2 linked regions of the Hamadaea flava genome follow. Each later gene encodes a partner of the first gene's protein in a complex. Links are inferred from orthologs where the notes say so. Each region holds a gene or a part of one and is shown in the gene's direction. Other genes may lie near its edges. The genes, in order: mfd and uvrA.

What was found.
Region 2: the proteins of mfd (region 1) and uvrA are in contact, whole or in part, in a crystal structure (PDB 4DFC), measured with the Escherichia coli proteins. The link is inferred for Hamadaea flava from one-to-one orthologs.

The regions. Positions count from the first base shown.
Region 1 is NZ_JAMZDZ010000001.1:5,416,040-5,424,913, forward strand. What follows is about bases 3,262-7,431. They hold mfd (transcription-repair coupling factor), read left to right. Parts: upstream 3,262-3,652; coding sequence 3,653-7,231; downstream 7,232-7,431. Other genes in these bases: ppc (phosphoenolpyruvate carboxylase), read right to left, coding at 3,262-3,377; HDA40_RS25545 (MazG nucleotide pyrophosphohydrolase domain-containing protein), read right to left, coding at 7,294-7,431. Outside these bases: cysC (adenylyl-sulfate kinase), read right to left, coding at 1-480; more of ppc, read right to left, coding at 588-3,261; more of HDA40_RS25545, read right to left, coding at 7,432-8,238; HDA40_RS25550 (hypothetical protein), read right to left, coding at 8,238-8,874. UniProt on the Escherichia coli protein: Couples transcription and DNA repair by recognizing RNA polymerase (RNAP) stalled at DNA lesions. Mediates ATP-dependent release of RNAP and its truncated transcript from the DNA, and recruitment of nucleotide excision repair machinery to the damaged site.
Region 2 is NZ_JAMZDZ010000001.1:7,053,692-7,061,802, forward strand. Bases 1,982-5,388 are described here. They hold uvrA (excinuclease ABC subunit UvrA), read left to right. Parts: upstream 1,982-2,287; coding sequence 2,288-5,188; downstream 5,189-5,388. Other genes in these bases: rsgA (ribosome small subunit-dependent GTPase A), read left to right, coding at 1,982-2,113. In the rest of the region: HDA40_RS33135 (RDD family protein), read left to right, coding at 1-373; HDA40_RS33140 (MBL fold metallo-hydrolase), read right to left, coding at 380-976; more of rsgA, read left to right, coding at 1,073-1,981; HDA40_RS33155 (glycosyltransferase family 4 protein), read right to left, coding at 5,544-6,119; HDA40_RS33160 (Rieske (2Fe-2S) protein), read left to right, coding at 6,244-6,735; excinuclease ABC subunit UvrC, read left to right, coding at 6,796-8,111. UniProt on the Escherichia coli protein: The UvrABC repair system catalyzes the recognition and processing of DNA lesions. UvrA is an ATPase and a DNA-binding protein. A damage recognition complex composed of 2 UvrA and 2 UvrB subunits scans DNA for abnormalities.

The DNA.
Region 1 (8,874 bases):
GTAGAAGCCGAGGACGCGGCTGGCTCCCGCTCGATCCGGCGCCTCGGTCTGGCCGGCGTGGAGATGATGGCGAGCCTCGGCGGCGGACAGCCGATAGCGGTGGAAGGGCAGCCCGCCGTCGCCGTACGCGCGTACCGCCCCGGAGAGGTAGCTGTGCCCCGGTTTCCGGGCGGGCCAGCGCTCGGCGATGTGCAACGCGCCGACCGGTGCGCCCTCGGGGTCGGTCAGCACGACCGCCTTCGCCTCGGGGCGTACCGCCACGTCCGGGATGAGCAGCGTGATCAGCGGCCACACCCCGTCGTTGGGCAGCCGCCCGTGCTGCTCCACCGCGGCGCAGTCGGCCCGGCTCATGAACCCGTCCAGCGGTGCGTACGCCCCGGCGAGCAGCATCTGGAGGTCGGCCAGCTCGACCGGTTCGGGCGTGTGGGCGGGCGCGCTGGCCAGATCCTCGTCGGTGAGGGCCCACTCGAACCGGTCCACGTCGCCTCCTGTTCGTGCTGACTGCACTTTGGCGTCTCGGGCGAGGCATCCCCTGGCTCGCGTCGAGATGACTAGTGTGCCAGCTCGACCGTGGCACTGCGATCGGGCTAGCCGGTGTTGCGAAGACCGGCGGCGATGCCGTTGACCGTGGTGAGCAGTGCCCGCTCCAGCGTCGGATCGGTGCTCGGCGCTCGGCCACCGCCGGGCGTGGCGGCCGACCTGGTCCCGGTGTCTCGATACTGCCGCAACAACGCAACCTGGAGGTGGTGCAACGGCTCCAGATAGGTGTCCCGCACCGCCAGCGTCCGCGCCAGCACCGGCTGCGCCTCCAGCACGTGCGCCTCGCCGGTGATCGCCAGGACCTCCTCGACGGTACGCGCGTACTCCGCCTCGATCTTGCCGAAGATCGGCTGGAGCCGCTCCGGAACAAGTGCGGCGACATAGTTCCGCGCGATCGTCAGGTCGGTCTTGGTCAGCATCATCTCCACATTGGAGAGGAAGGTCCGGAAGAAGTGCCAGCGGGAGTGCGCGTCGGTCAGGGTGTCGAACAGTCCTGCCTCGCGTGCGGCGCGCAGGCCGGTGCCGACGCCGTACCAGCCGGGGACGATCTGGCGTGACTGCGTCCAGCCGAACACCCAGGGGATAGCCCGCAGGCCACCGAGCCCGGCGCCCGAGTCCGGCCGCTTCGCGGGGCGGGAGCCGATGTTCAACGCGCCGAGCAGCTCGGTCGGCGTGGCCGCCCAGAAGTACTCGGGGAGCAGCGGATCCTCGACGAGATCCCGGTACGCCCCGAAGGCCGCGTCGGACACGGCGTCCATCGCCGCGTCCCAGCGAGCCAGGTCTTCCTGCGGCTGCCGGGGCGCGGTGTGCAGCAGCGTCGCCTGCAGCACGGCGGCCACGGTCAGCTCCAGGTTCTCCCGGGCCAGCGCGGGCAGCGTGTACTTGTCGGAGATGACCTCGCCCTGCTCGGTCACCTTGATCGCGCCGTCGAGCGTGCCGTAGGGCTGGGCCAGGATCGCCTCGTGGGTCGGGCCGCCGCCGCGGCCGACGGTGCCGCCGCGGCCGTGGAACAGCCGCAGGCGTACGCCGTGCCGGGCGGCGACGTCCCGCAGGTCGCGCTGTGCCCGGTGGATGCCCCACTGGCTGGTGGTGATCCCGGCCTCCTTGTTGGAGTCGGAGTAGCCGAGCATCACCTCCTGCACGTCGCCGCGAGCGCGCACGACGGCCCGGTACGCCGGCAGCCGCAGCAGCTCGTCGAGGAGCCGCCCGCCGGCGGACAGCTCGGCCGGGGTCTCCAGCAGCGGCACGAGCCCGATCCGGGCCTTGGCGTTGTGCGGGTCGATCAGACCGGCCTCGCGGGCCAGGACGGCGGCGGCGAGCACGTCGTCGACGCCCTGCGTCATCGAGATGATGTACGACTCGATGACCTCCGGCCCGAATCGCTCCTGCGCGTCCCGGATGGTGCTGAAGACGTCGAACGTCTTGCGCGACCGGTCGCTCAGCGGGGTGTCGGCGTGCGACAGCGGGCGGCGGCTGTCCAGCTCCCGAGCCAGCAGCTCGGTCCGCTCCGCGCGGGACAGCCCCGCGTAGTCGGTGACCTCGCCCACGCTGGCGTAGAGCTGGGCGAGCACGGCGTGATGAGCCTCGGCGTGCTCGCGTACGTCCATCGTGGCCAGTCGCAGCCCGAACGCGCTCACGCGGCGGATGATGCTGGCCAGGGTGCCCGTCGCGGTCAGCTGCCCGGCGTTGCGCGCCAGCGACGCCCGCAGCAGTTCCAGGTCGGCGATCAGCCCGGACGAGCCGAGGTAGTCGCGCCCGTGCACGTGCGGCGTGCCCTTGGCCAGACGCTGCCGGGTGTTGGCGAGCTTGGCCTTGATCGCGCGCGCCTTCAGGCGGTACGGCTCCTCGGCGTTGACCCGGCGGAACCGGGCGTCCACCTCCGGCAGTGCGTCCAGGTCCTGGGCGAGGCTGGCCGACAGGTCCAGCGACACCGTACGCAGCCGCCGGGACACGCTGATCTCGTTGATCAGCTCGTCCATCGCCTCCTCGGTGGCCTGGATGCCGTGCTCGTGCTGGATGATCAGCACGTCCCGGGTGACCGCCGGGGTCACGAACGGGTTGCCGTCGCGGTCGCCGCCGATCCAGGTCCCGAAGGTGAGCGGCTGCCCGTTCGGCGCGCTCTCCACCCCCAGCGACCGGAGCGTCTCGGCGAGGTCGTCGAGCACCTGCGGGGCGGCGTCGGCGTACAGGTCGCGCAGGTAGTAGACGGCGTTGCGCGCCTCGTCGGTCGGGTCGGGCCGGTCGAGCCGCAGTTCGTCGGTCTGCCACAGCAGATCCAGCAGCTCGGCCAGCCGTCGGTCGGTCTTGGCGGTGACGTCGCCGCCATAGAGCACCGCCTCGGCCGCCTCGTTGTCGAGCTGGTCGGCGATGCTGCGGAGCTTGGTCAGGATCGACCGCCGGGCCGCCTCGGTCGGATGCGCGGTGAAGACCGGGCGTACCGCCAGGCGACGGGCGGCGGCGGCGATCTCGGCGGTCGGCACCTTCCGCTCGGCGATCATGGCGCCGGCCCGGTCGAGCCACCCGCCGTGCTTGGCTCGCTCGCGGCGCAGCTCCCGAGCCCGGTGCACCTGCTCGGTGACGTTGGCGAGGTGGAAGTAGGTGGAGAAGGCACGGGCCAGCTTCGTCCCGGTCGCGACGTCGAGCGCGCCCAGCTTGGCGGCGGCCGCCTCGGGATCGGTGCGGACCAGGGCGCGGACCTCTTCGACGAGGTCGAGCAGCGCCTGGCCCTCCTGGCGGGTCAGAGTCTGGCCGAGCAGCGTGCCGAGCCGTCGGATGTCAGCGCGCAGCGCTGCGTCGTCCTCATCGATCGCATCGATCGGGTGTCGAGCTTCGCTCACCGCGGTTCCTTCCAGGGTGCTGCCGCGCTGGCGCGAGGAGATCGCTTGCCGTCCCCGCAGCGCGCGCCTGAGAAACGGACGCCGCTGTCCTGGCCCGCATGTTACCTGCCCGAGATGTGTCCGGGCGCTGTGACGCCGCTCTCGGGCCCGCCTGTCGGCCGGTGAATGTAGGCTGGTGACCGAGCGTCCACCCCCCACCCGATTCGGGCGGGGGGCTAGTCGGCGTGGCCGAAACACGGTGCCCGACCTGGGGCCGAAATCTAGGGGGAAATGTCGTGAGGCTGGTCGGTCTGCTGGAGGCGGCCCTCGCCGACCCCGCTCTCGCCCGCGCCGGTGAGCTGGCCCGGGGCGCCGAGGACGTCGACGTCACCGCGCCGTCGGCGCTGCGGCCCTTCCTGGCGGCCACCGCCGCCCGGAACAAGTCGGTCCTCGCCGTCACGGCGACCAGCCGCGAGGCCGACGATCTGGCCGAGGCGCTGTCCTCGTTCCTGTCGCCGGACCAGGTCGCGGCCTACCCGAGCTGGGAGACGCTCCCGCACGAACGTCTGTCGCCCCGGTCCGACACCGTCGGCCGCCGGCTCGCGGTGCTGCGCCGGCTGGCTCACCCGGAACTGGAAGGCCCGCTCCGCGTCGTCGTGGCACCGGTACGCAGCCTGCTCCAGCCGCAGTTGAAAGGACTCGGCGACCTCATGCCGGTGGAGTTGTCCCCGGGCACGAGCGCCGATCTGGAGGAGGTCGCGCACCGGCTCAGCGACCTGGCGTACGCCCGGGTCGACCTGGTGACCAAGCGGGGCGAGTTCGCCGTCCGCGGTGGCCTGCTCGACGTCTTCCCGCCGACCGAGGAGCACCCGCTTCGGGTGGAGTTCTGGGGCGACGACGTGGAGGAGATCCGCTCCTTCGCCGTGGCCGACCAGCGCACCATCGAACCGGTGGACCGGCTGGTCGCGGTGCCGTGCCGGGAGCTGCTGCTGACCCCGGAGGTCCGGGGCCGGGCCGAGGAGTTGCTGGCGGAGCATCCCGAGCTGGCCGAGATCCTGGAGAAGCTGGCCGAGGGCATCCCGGTCGAGGGGATGGAGTCGCTCGCCCCGGCCCTGGCCGGCGACCACAGCATGGAGCTGCTCGCCGACTGCCTGCCCAGCGAGACGGTCGTCCTGCTCTGCGATCCCGAACGCATCCGCACCCGCGCGCATGACCTTGTGCGTACAAGTGAGGAGTTCTTGCAGGCCGGCTGGGCCGCGGCCGCGAGTGGCGGGCGAGCCCCGATCGACGTGGACGCCGCCGCCTTCAAGACGCTGGCCGAGGTACGCGGAGCCGCGCTTTCCCGCGGTCAGTCGTGGTGGTCGATCGCGCCGTTCGGGCTGGACTCGGGCGAGCCGGCGGCGGTCGACCAGACGCCGTGGCTCGACGTTCCCGAGACGGTGTCGGTCAGCGACGACACGACGACGCTGCTCACCCTGGGCGGGCAGGCCGCGCCGCTGTATCACGGCGACACCGCGCGGCTGCTCGACGACCTGACCGGCTGGCTACGTGACGGCTGGAAGGTGGCGCTGGTCTTCGAGGGCCACGGACCGGCTCAGCGGGCCGCCGAGGTGCTGCGTGACGCGGGCGTCGGCGCGCACGTGTCGGACGCGGCCGGCCTCGCCGCGGGCGAGCTGCTCATCACCACAGGCCCGCTGACGAGCGGCCTGGTCGACGAGACCGCCCAGGTCGCGATCGTGACCGGGACCGACATCTCGGGCGGCCGGGGAGCGTCCACGAAGGACATGCGCAAGATGCCGTCCCGGCGGCGCAACACGATCGACCCGCTGGAGCTGCGCGCCGGCGACTTCGTGGTGCACGAGCAGCACGGCATCGGCCGCTACGTCGAGCTGGTGCAGCGGCAGGTCAACGGGGCCGAGCGGGAATACCTGGTCATCGAGTACGCCCCGGCCAAGCGCGGCCAGCCGGGCGATCGGCTGTTCGTCCCCACCGACGCCCTCGACCAACTGTCCCGGTATGTCGGCGGCGAGCAGCCGACCCTGCACAAGATGGGCGGTTCGGACTGGCAGAAGGCCAAGGCTCGCGCGCGCAAGGCGGTCCGGGAGATCGCGGCCCAGCTCATTCAGCTGTACGCGGCGCGGCAGGGCGCCAGGGGACACGCGTTCGGCCTGGACACCCCGTGGCAGCGGGAGCTGGAGGACGCGTTCCCCTACACCGAGACGCCGGACCAGCTCGCCGCGATCGAAGAGGTCAAGGGCGACATGGAGAAGGCCGTGCCGATGGACCGCCTGATCTGCGGCGACGTCGGCTACGGCAAGACCGAGATCGCCGTACGCGCGGCGTTCAAGGCGGTGCAGGACGGCAAGCAGGTCGCCATCCTCGTCCCCACGACGCTGCTCGCCCAGCAGCACTTCAACACCTTCTCCGAGCGGATGGCCCAGTTCCCGGTGCAGATCCGGCAGCTGTCGCGGTTCCAGACCCCGTCGGAGTCCACGCGCACCATCGAGATGGCGTCCGAAGGCAGCGCCGACATCGTCATCGGCACCCACCGGCTGCTTCAGCAGGCCACCCGGTTCAAGCAGCTCGGCCTCGTCGTGGTGGACGAGGAGCAGCGGTTCGGGGTGGAGCACAAGGAACACCTCAAGTCGCTGCGGACCAATGTGGACGTTCTGACCATGTCGGCCACCCCGATTCCGCGTACGCTCGAAATGGCGATCACCGGCATCCGGGAGATGTCCACCATCGCCACCCCTCCGGAGGAGCGCCATCCCGTCCTGACCTACGTCGGGGCGTACGACGACAAGCAGGTCGCCGCCGCCATCCACCGGGAGCTGCTCCGCGACGGCCAGGTGTTCTACCTGCACAACCGGGTCGAGTCGATCGACAAGGCGGCCCGGCGCCTCCGGGAACTCGTCCCCGAGGCCCGCGTCGTCACCGCGCACGGCCAGATGGGCGAGGAAGCCCTCGAGAAGGTGATGATCGGCTTCTGGGAGAAGGAGTACGACGTCCTCGTGGCCACCACGATCATCGAGTCCGGCATCGACATCCCCAACGCCAACACCCTGATCCTCGAACGGGCCGACCTGCTCGGGCTGGCCCAGTTGCACCAGATCCGGGGTCGTGTCGGCCGTGGCCGCGAGCGGGCGTACGCGTACTTCCTGTATCCGCCGGAGAAGCCGCTGACCGAACACGCCCACGAACGGCTGGCGACCATCGCGCAGCACACCGAACTCGGCGCGGGCATGTATGTCGCGATGAAGGACCTGGAGATCCGCGGCGCGGGCAACCTCCTCGGCGGCGAACAGTCCGGCCACATCGAAGGCGTCGGCTTCGACCTCTACGTCCGGATGGTCGGCGACGCCGTCAAGGCGTTCAAGGGCGACGTCGGCGGCGAGGAGGACGAGGAGGCGACCGAGGTCAAGGTCGATCTGCCGGTCGACGCCCACCTGCCGGTCGACTACATCGAGGTCGAACGGCTGCGCCTGGAGATGTACCGGAAGATCGCCAACGCCCGGTCCGGCGAGGAACTCGACGCGGTCGTCGACGAACTCACCGACCGCTACGGGGAGCCGCCGGCGCCGGTCGTCAACCTGATCGCGGTCGCCCGGTTCCGGGCGCTGGCCCGGGCGTACGGGCTCAGCGAGGTGTCGGTACAAGGCAAGCACCTGCGGTTCTCGCCGCTGGAGCTGCCCGACAGCAAGCAGCTCCGGCTCAAGCGGTACCACCCGGACGCCGTCTACAAGCCCGCCACGTCCCAGGTGTCCGTGCCGCGCCCGACCACTCGGCGGATCGGCGGGGAGCCTCTGCGCGACCAGGCCCTGCTGGAGTGGTGTGCGCAGGCGCTGTCCGACGTTCTGGGGCCGCCTGCGGTTTAGCCCCTGCGAGCCTTGATCAGGGTCATTTCCATGTCGCTATGGCACCGCGGAAATGACCCTGATCATGAAGTCAGCTGTCGGAGTGCCTCGCGAAGAGCGTCGACGGCGTCCTCGTCCCGCGACGACTGCGCCAGCGTCGCCAGCGCGCTCGCCAGCGACGTCGTCGCCCGGGGCGGATGCGCGGCCCGTTCGGCCGCCTTGACGGCGTTCCAGTTGGCGACGATCTCCTCGAGGTCGTCGGTCTCTCGGCCCGGCTCGAAGACGTGCGGGTTCCGGCGGATCATCTTCTCGACGAACTCGCCGGCCACGTCGTCGATGGTCCAACGCTCTTCGTCGGGGAGTTCCTCGGCCATCCGGGCGTGCAGCAGGACCTGCAGCAGGACGTCGCCGATCTCCCCGCGCAGCGCGTCGAGGTCGTCGGCCCGGATCGCGTCGTACGCCTCGTACGCCTCCTCCAGCAGGTAGCGGGCGAGGGTCTGATGGGTCTGCGAGCGTTTCCACGCGTCGTCGGCGTGCAGACGGTCCATGACGGCGACCGCGTCGAGGAGCCGGGCGCCGGGCGGATCCCAGGAGCCGTAGAGCAGCTCCATCTCGGCGAGTTCCGGATTGCTCGCCAGCTTGAGGCCGAGCTCCCGGGCCAGTCGCTGGTCGCCGTCGGGCCCGGCCAGCCAGACAACCGTGCCGCCGCCTTCCACGGAGGTGCCGCCGTCTTCCACGGAGGTGCCGCCGTCTTCCACGGAGGTGCCGCCGCCTTGCACGGAGGTGCCGCCGTCTTCCACGGAGGTGCCGCCGTCTTCCACGGAGGTGCCGGCGGCGGCCAGGAGCGCCGCGGCGGTCGGCGACGGCAGGATCGTGACGTCAGCCCCGTTCGCGCGCAGCGCGGTGGTCTGCGCGTTCTCGGCTCCGGCCAGCACCGGGTACGCGCGTACCAGGTCCCACGCCTGTGCGGTGAGCAGTCCAGCCGGCAGCCGAGGGGAGGTGACGAGCAGGACGATTCGCGCCGTCATCAGCTCTGGACGGCGCCGGTTCCACCAGCGGCGGTCTCGGACGGGGCCGGCGTGGGCGCGTCGACGACGCTGTCGTTGGCGGAGTCGCCGAGCTGCAGGACGACCGGCACGTTGCCGGGCGCGCCGACCGAGATGCTCAGCGCCCGGTAGCGGGGGCTGACGGAGATGTCCTGGTTGGCGGTGGCGTCGGCCCACATCCGGCGCAGCGCCAGCGTCTGCACGACCTCCTGGCTGCCGCTGAGCTCCGGCTTGACCTGCTCGAAGGTCACGTTCGGCTGGATCGCGCCGTACTTGATCGCGTCGTCGTAGAACCAGCGGAGGTCCTCGTCGGTCACCTTGACCCCGGCGTCGGGCGCGCCGTAGATGCAGCTGTGCATCTCCAGCCGCAGCCGGCCGATCTCGGTGGACTGGTCGAGCCCTTCGGTCGACAGCGCCTGAGCGCCCTGCTGCGTGTTCGGCGAGAAGCCGGCGTCGGCGGCGAACTGCTTGCAGGCGTTGGCGAGCACGAAGCTCAGCACGACGCCTTCTCGCGTGATCCGGCCCCCGGTGCTGTCGACCATGTCGGTCACCTGAGCCTCGGTGAGCCGGCTGTCGCCGACGTACGCCGCGGCGCTCGGCGCCGATCGGCAGCCGGCC
Region 2 (8,111 bases), 1.6 Mb from region 1 along the record:
CCTCGGTCTGGCCGTCGTCGCCGTCATGTACTCGACGGGAAAGATCTCCGCCGGGCTGCTCTTGGGTCTGATGGCGGCGGTCGTCGTGGGCGTACCCGTGCTCTATGGGTCGTTCTTCGGCGACGGCCGGGCCCTCGGCGGCGTGCTGACCGGCACGCACCTCGTGCGGAACGCCGACGGCAGTCGCGTCGGCTACCGGGCCTGCTGGGCCATGACGGTCCGCATCCTGCTTCTGCCGTTGCTGCTGCTCGCCGTGGTGGCGGCCGCATTCGCGGGAGGTAGTGGCGGCGGTGGTGGCGGCGGCTCGGAGGTCCGGGTGTGCGTGGACCGCGCGGCCACCAAACGACTGCACGCGGCGGGCATCATCCGGTAGCGGCTGCTACCAGCCGCGGGCGCGCCACTCGGGGAGCGAGGAACGTTCGGCGCCGAGCGTCGTCGGCTTGCCGTGACCAGGCCAGACGACGGTCTCGTCGGGCAGCCGATCGAAGATCTTGGTGGTGACGTCGTCGATCAGGGTGGCGAAAGCGGCCGAGTCACCCCAGGTGTTGCCGACGCCACCGGGGAAGAGGCTGTCGCCGGTGAAGATCTGCGGCGGGTCGCCCCGGTACAGCAGCGCGATCGAGCCGGGCGTATGCCCGACGAGGTGGATCACCTCGAGATCCACTGCGCCGACCGTGATCACGTCGCCGTCGTGGACGGAATCGGTGGGGACCGGCAGCGCGGCAGCGTCCAGCGGATGCGCGAGCAGGCGCGCCCCGGTCCTCGTGGCGAGGGCGGCCAGCGCCCGCCAGTGGTCGGCATGGCGATGAGTGGTCACTATGGTGGCCAGGCCGCCGTCGCCGACCAGGTCGAACAGGCGGGTGGGCTCGTCGGCCGCGTCGATCAGCAACTGCTCGCCGGTCGACTCGCACGTCAGCAGGTACGCGATGTTGTCGGCGGGGCCGACGGAGCGGCTCCGGACCCGAAGAGCGGCCATTCGCCGAGCGTACGCGGCTGGGCCGGGGAAATTGGGGTGCGCCGGAGCCGGGCGCACTTGACCATGGGGGTAATGGCTGAAAAGGAAACGAGGCAGATGAGAGCGCTCGGGTGGGACGACCACTTCGCGGCGGCGTACGCGCCGTTCGACCGGATCGACGCGCGCCCGGGTCGGGTGCTGCGGGTGGATCGCGGTGTGTGCACGGTGCTGACGACGCAGGGCGCCGACCGGGCCAGTCTCGGCGGGGGCGTGATGGCCCAGGCCGCGGCGGACTCGGTGCAGCTGCCGTGCACCGGCGACTGGGTGGTGGTGCGGGACTGGCCGGACCGGCGTACCACCATCGAGGCGGTGCTGCCGCGGCGTACCCAGATTGTGCGAAGGACCGCGGACAAGGACGCGAGCGGGCAGGTCCTGGCCGCGAACATGGACACGGCCGCGGTGATAGAGCCGCTGGACAGCGGCCCGGACCTGGGCCGTATCGAGCGTCTGCTGGCGCTGGCCTGGGATTCGGAGGCCGAGCCGATGGTGGTGCTGACCAAGGCGGACGTGACGCGGTATCCCGACGCGATCGTGGACCAGGTGCGGGAGATCGCGCCGGGTGTGGTGGTGCTCGCGGTCAGCGCGGACACCGGCGCGGGGCTGGACGAGCTGCGGCCGCAGGTGGCGGAGGGCCGGACCATGGCGCTGCTCGGGCGCTCCGGCGCGGGCAAGTCGACGTTGGTCAACGCGTTGGCCGGGACGACCGTCATGACCACGCAAGCGGTACGCCGAGTGGACGGCAAGGGCCGGCACACCACGACGCATCGGGCGCTGATTCCGGTTCCGGGCGGCGGCGCGATCATCGACACGCCGGGGCTGCGGGGCGTCGGCCTGCTCGATGGCTCGGAAGGCCTGGTGGCGGCGTTCTCCGACGTCGACGAGCTGGCGCTGCGCTGCAAGTTCGCGGACTGTTCGCACACGACGGAGCCGGGCTGTGCGGTGCAGGCGGCGCTCGACGACGGCGAGCTGACCGGTCGCCGGTGGGCGAGCTGGCTGCGGCTGCAACGTGAGCTGGCGCACGAGAGCAAGCGGAAGGCGGTACGCCTCCGGGAGGAGCAGCGGGCCGCCCGGCAGCGGGCGCGGGAACGACACGCCTGAGGACAGGCGGGAGCGGGTGGCTTCGGACAGGTGTCCGAAGCCACCCGCTATTGTTTTAGCCTGGTGGCGCGGGTCGGACTAATCTTTGGCTCGTTCTTGTCATACCTCCCGGATACAGTCCGCTCGCAGCGGGACCCTGCCTGCCATCACCTGTCCGATCTAGGAGCTTTTGCGGTGACTGACCGTTTGATCATCCGTGGTGCGCGTGAGCACAACCTGCGTGACGTCAGCCTGGATCTGCCCCGCGACGCGATGATCGTCTTCACCGGGCTGTCCGGGTCGGGCAAGTCGAGCCTCGCCTTCGACACGATCTTCGCCGAGGGCCAGCGGCGCTACGTCGAGTCGCTGTCGAGCTACGCCCGGCAGTTCCTCGGCCAGATGGACAAGCCCGACGTCGACTTCATCGAGGGCCTGTCCCCGGCGGTCTCCATCGACCAGAAGTCGACCTCCCGCAACCCGCGGTCGACGGTCGGCACGATCACCGAGGTCTACGACTACCTCCGCCTGCTGTACGCCCGGGTCGGCGAGCCGCACTGCCCGGTCTGCGGGGAGGCGATCACCAAGCAGTCGCCGCAGCAGATCGTGGACCGTGTGCTGGCGATGCCGGACGGGACCCGGTTCCAGGTGCTCGCCCCGGTCGTTCGCGGCCGGAAGGGGGAGTACCTCGACCTGTTCTCCGAGCTGCAGGCCAAGGGCTTCGCCCGGGCCCGGGTCGACGGCGTGGTGCATCCGCTGGTCGAGGCGCCGAAGCTGAAGAAGCAGGAGAAGCACACCATCGAGGTGGTGGTCGACCGGCTCGCCGTGAAGGCCGGTGCCAAGCAGCGGCTGACCGACTCGATCGAGACGGCGCTCGGCCTGGCGGCCGGCATCGTCGTGCTGGACTTCGTGGACCTCCCCGAGGACGACGAGCACCGCGAGCGCAAGTTCTCCGAGCACCTGGCCTGCCCCAACGAGCACCCGCTGGCGATCGAGGACCTGGAGCCGCGGGTGTTCTCGTTCAACGCGCCCTACGGCGCCTGCCCCGAGTGCACCGGCCTCGGCCAGAAGAAGGAGGTCGACCCGGAGCTGCTCGTCCCCGACGACGAGAAGTCCATCCGGGACGGCGCGATCGCGCCGTGGGCGAGCGGGCACACCTTCGACTACTTCATCCAGGTGCTGGGCTCCCTCGGCGAAGAGCAGGGATTCGACCTGGACACGCCCTGGCGGGCGCTGTCGGCCAAGGCGCAGAAGCTGATCCTGCACGGCGTGGAGAACCAGGTCCACGTCCGCTACCGGAACAAGTACGGGCGCGAGCGCTCCTACTACGCGGGCTACGAAGGCGTCGTCCCGTGGCTGGAGCGGCGGCACGCCGACACCGAGAGCGAGTGGAGCCGCGAGAAGTACGAGGGCTACATGCGCGAGGTGCCCTGCGCGGCCTGCGGCGGCACCCGGCTCAAGCCCGAGGTGCTCGCGGTCACCATCGCCGGGCACAGCATCGCCGAGGTCTGCAACCTGTCCGTGGGGGAGGCCGCGCAGCTGCTCGTGGACCTGGAGCTGACCGACCGGCAGAAGATGATCGCCGAGCGCGTGCTCAAGGAGATCAACGCCCGGCTGCAGTTCCTGCTCGACGTCGGTCTGGACTACTTGTCACTCGACCGCCCGGCCGGCTCGCTGTCCGGCGGCGAGGCGCAGCGCATCCGGCTCGCCACCCAGATCGGGTCGGGCCTGGTGGGCGTGCTCTACGTGCTGGACGAGCCGTCGATCGGCCTGCACCAGCGCGACAACCACCGGCTCATCGAGACGCTCGTCCGGCTGCGAGGTCTGGGCAACACGCTGATCGTCGTCGAGCACGACGAGGACACGATCAAGACGGCCGACTGGGTGGTCGACATCGGCCCGGGCGCGGGGGAGCACGGCGGGTTCATCGTGCACTCCGGCACGTACGACGATCTGCTCAAGAACGAGGAGTCGATCACCGGTGACTTCCTCTCCGGGCGGCGGTTCATCCCGGTCCCGACCCGGCGGCGGCCGCAGACGAAGGGCCGCGAGCTGACCGTCGTCGGGGCGCGGGAGCACAACCTGCACAACGTCACGGTGTCGTTCCCGCTCGGCCAGCTGATCTCGGTTACCGGCGTCTCCGGGTCGGGCAAGTCGACGCTGGTCAACGACATCCTGCACGCGGTGCTCGCCAACCAGATCAACGGCGCTCGGCTGGTGCCCGGCCGGCATACGCGGGTCACCGGGCTCGATCACGTGGACAAGGTCGTCGGGGTGGACCAGTCGCCGATCGGGCGTACGCCCCGGTCGAACCCCGCGACCTACACCGGAGTGTTCGACAACATCCGCAAGCTGTTCGCCGAGACCACGGAGGCGAAGGTACGCGGCTACGGGCCGGGCCGGTTCTCCTTCAACGTCAAGGGCGGCCGCTGCGAGAACTGCGCGGGCGACGGCACGATCAAGATCGAGATGAACTTCCTCCCGGACGTGTACGTCCCGTGCGAGGTCTGCAAGGGTGACCGGTACAACCGGGAGACCCTGGAGGTTCACTACAAGGGCCGGACGATCGCCGAGGTCCTGCAGATGCCGATCGAGGAGGCGTCCGGGTTCTTCGAGGCGATCCCGGCGATCCACCGGCACCTCAAGACGCTGGTCGACGTCGGGCTCGGGTACGTCCGGCTGGGTCAGCCGGCGCCGACCCTGTCCGGCGGTGAGGCGCAGCGCGTCAAGCTCGCGGCCGAGCTGCAGAAGCGGTCGACCGGGCGGACGGTCTACGTGCTGGACGAGCCGACCACCGGTCTGCACTTCGAAGACATCCGCAAGCTGCTGCTGGTCCTCCAGGGTCTGGTCGACAAGGGCAACACGGTGATCGTGATCGAGCACAACCTCGACGTGATCAAGAGCTCGGACTGGATCATCGACATGGGCCCCGAGGGCGGGCACCGCGGCGGCACGGTGGTCGGCGAGGGTACGCCCGAGCAGATCGCCGCGATGCCCGAGTCGCACACCGGTGCCTTCCTGCGACACCTCGTCACGGAGGTCCCGGTGCAGGCGACGCCGAAGAAGCGGGCGACGAGCCGGGCCAAGGCGAAGGTCTGACGCCTGGGTCACAGCTTGGGGCGCTGGCCGCGTTTGCCGGGGGGCTTGGCGTTTGCGGGGGGCTTGGCGTTTGCGGGGGGCTTGGCGTCTGCGGGGGGCTTGGCGTCTGCGGGGGCTTGGCCCGCGCGGGCGCGGCCATGGGCCGGGGCGCTAGCTGTGATCTTGGACGGCTTCCGTCGTCATGGCGACATTTTCTGTTCAAGATCGCCAGACCGCGAGTTGATCTACGCGGGAAATGGTGGCCCGGGCGACCCTTGCCCGCCTAGATCAACACGGTCCCGGACGACGCTTGCCCGCCCTAGATCAACACGGTCCCGGGCGACCCTTGCCCGCCTAGATCGACACGGTATTGAAGCTAGGCGCCGAAACGTTCCCTGGCCCGGTCCCGGGCGGCCTTGCGAAGCCGGGTGAGCTCGTCGGGGTCGTCGGCAAGCTGCCGGAGCGCCGCGGAGAGGGCGGCCGGGTCGCCGGCCGGGACGAGCACGGCGGCGTCGCCGAAGGCCGCCCGCTGCGGGGCGGTGTCGGAGGTGACGACCGCGCAGCCCGCGGCGGCCGCTTGGTAGACCTCGGTCGGCACGACCGACAGCGCGCGCCGGGACGTGCCGAAGATGCCCAGGCAGACGTCGTGCCCGGCGATCAGGCCGGGCAGCTCGTGCGCGGCCACCCACTCGCGCCAGGTGACCCAGGCGTTCGGGGCGGCCGCCGTACGCGTGGCAGGTAGGTCGGGGCCGGACCCGACGACGGTGAAGACGAAACGCGGGTCGCCGGAGAGCGCCGCGATCGCCGTGCCGACGACCGGCGCGCCCTGGACCGGGGTGAACCGGCCGAAGAAGGCGACGTGGACCAGCTCGGTGTCGCGGGCCGGCCGGGCCGAGAACCAGGGCGCGGTCGCCTGCCGTAGCGCCTGGTCGGGCGAGGTGATCAGGTTCATCACGTCCTCCAACGAGCCCGCCGGTGTGACGTGATCGTCATGTCTGCGGTGCGAGACCGGGCCACAGGAAATTGTGATGGTTCAACTACTTACAACGCGTTTTCTGGCCGCTAGCCTGTCTGAAATGACCGAGCGGACCGAGAACACCCCATCCACCTCCCGCCGTACGCTGTTCGCCTCGGCGGGCGCAGTCGGCGCGGCGGCCCTGCTCACCGCCTGTTCGGCCGACGAGACGCCGGCTGCCGCCCCGACCACCGCCGCGGGCGGCGGCTCGACGGGCGCGACTGCCGGAGCCACCGGCGGCAGCACCGGCAACACTGGTGGCGGCGGCGCGGCGATCGCGAAGACCAGCGACATCCCGGTCGGCGGTGGCAAGGTCATCACCGCCGCCGGCGTGGTCGTCACCCAGCCCACCGCCGGCACCTTCAAGGCCTTCGACAGCATGTGCACCCACCAGCAGTGCCCGCTGTCCGGGGTGTCGAACGGCACGATCAACTGCGACTGCCACTTCAGCAAGTTCTCCATCACGGACGGCTCAGTGGTGAGCCCGCCCGCGACCAAGGCACTGGCCGAGAAGACGATCGTCGTCGACGGCGCCGACATCAAGCTCTCGTGATCCCCGCCGGTGGCGGGGCAGCGAAGCGATCTTGTCAGCCGTCCTGAGTAGGCTTGCGGCGTGGCCGATCCTTCGACGTACCGCCCCGCCACCGGCACCATTCCGGAGTCGCCGGGGGTCTATCGGTTCCGCGATCCGAGCGGCCGGGTGATCTACGTCGGCAAGGCCAAGAGCCTGCGCCAACGACTCAACTCGTACTTCGCCGACCTGTGGTCGCTGCATCCACGGACGCAGCAGATGGTCACCACCGCCTCCTCAGTGGACTGGGTGACGGTCGGCACCGAGGTCGAGGCGCTCCAGCTCGAATACGCCTGGATCAAGGAGTTCGACCCGCGGTTCAACGTCAAGTACCGCGACGACAAGTCGTACCCGTTCCTGGCGGTCACCCTCGACGAGGAATATCCGCGCCTGCAGGTGATGCGGGGCGCGAAGCGCAAAGGCGTGCGCTACTTCGGTCCTTACTCGCACGCCTGGGCCATCCGCGAGACGCTCGACCTGCTGCTGCGGGTCTTCCCGGCCCGCACGTGCAGCGCCGGGGTGTTCAAACGGGCGAACCAGATCGACCGGCCCTGCCTGCTCGGCTACATCGGCAAATGTTCGGCGCCCTGCGTGGGCCGGGTGTCCGCGGCCGAGCACCGGGCGATCGTCGACGAGTTCTGCGACTTCATGGCGGGCGGCACCGACAAGCTGCTCAAGCGGCTGGAACGGGAGATGTTCGGCGCTTCGTCCGAGATGGACTACGAACGCGCCGCCCGGCTCCGCGACGACCTGAGCGCCGCCCGCAAGGCACTGGAGAAGCAGGCGGTCGTGCTCGGCGACGGCACCGACGCCGACGTGGTGGCGTTCGCCGAGGACCAGCTCGAAGCCGCGGTTCAGGTCTTCCACGTGCGGGGCGGCCGGGTGCGGGGCCAGCGCGGCTGGGTCGTCGAGAAGACCGAGCAGCTCACCACGGGCGACCTGGTGCACCACTTCTGCTCGCAGATCTACGGCGACACCGCCGAGGGCGCCGACGTGCCCCGGGAGGTGCTCGTCCCCGAGCTGCCCGCCGACGCCGACGCGTTGGAGGCGTGGCTCGCCGACCGGCGCGGATCGCGGGTGTCGTTGCGCGTACCGCAGCGGGGAGACAAGAAGACGCTGATGGAGACGGTCGCCCGCAACGCGGCCGAGGCGCTGACCCGGCACAAGCTGCGGCGGGCCACCGACCTGACGGCGCGCAGCGCCGCGCTGGAGGAGATCGCCGAGGCGCTCGCCCTGCCGACCGCGCCGCTGCGCGTGGAGTGCTTCGACATCTCCCAGATCCAGGGCACCGACGTGGTCGCCAGCATGGTCGTGTTCGAGGACGGACTCGCCCGAAAGAGTGAGTACCGGCGGTTCAT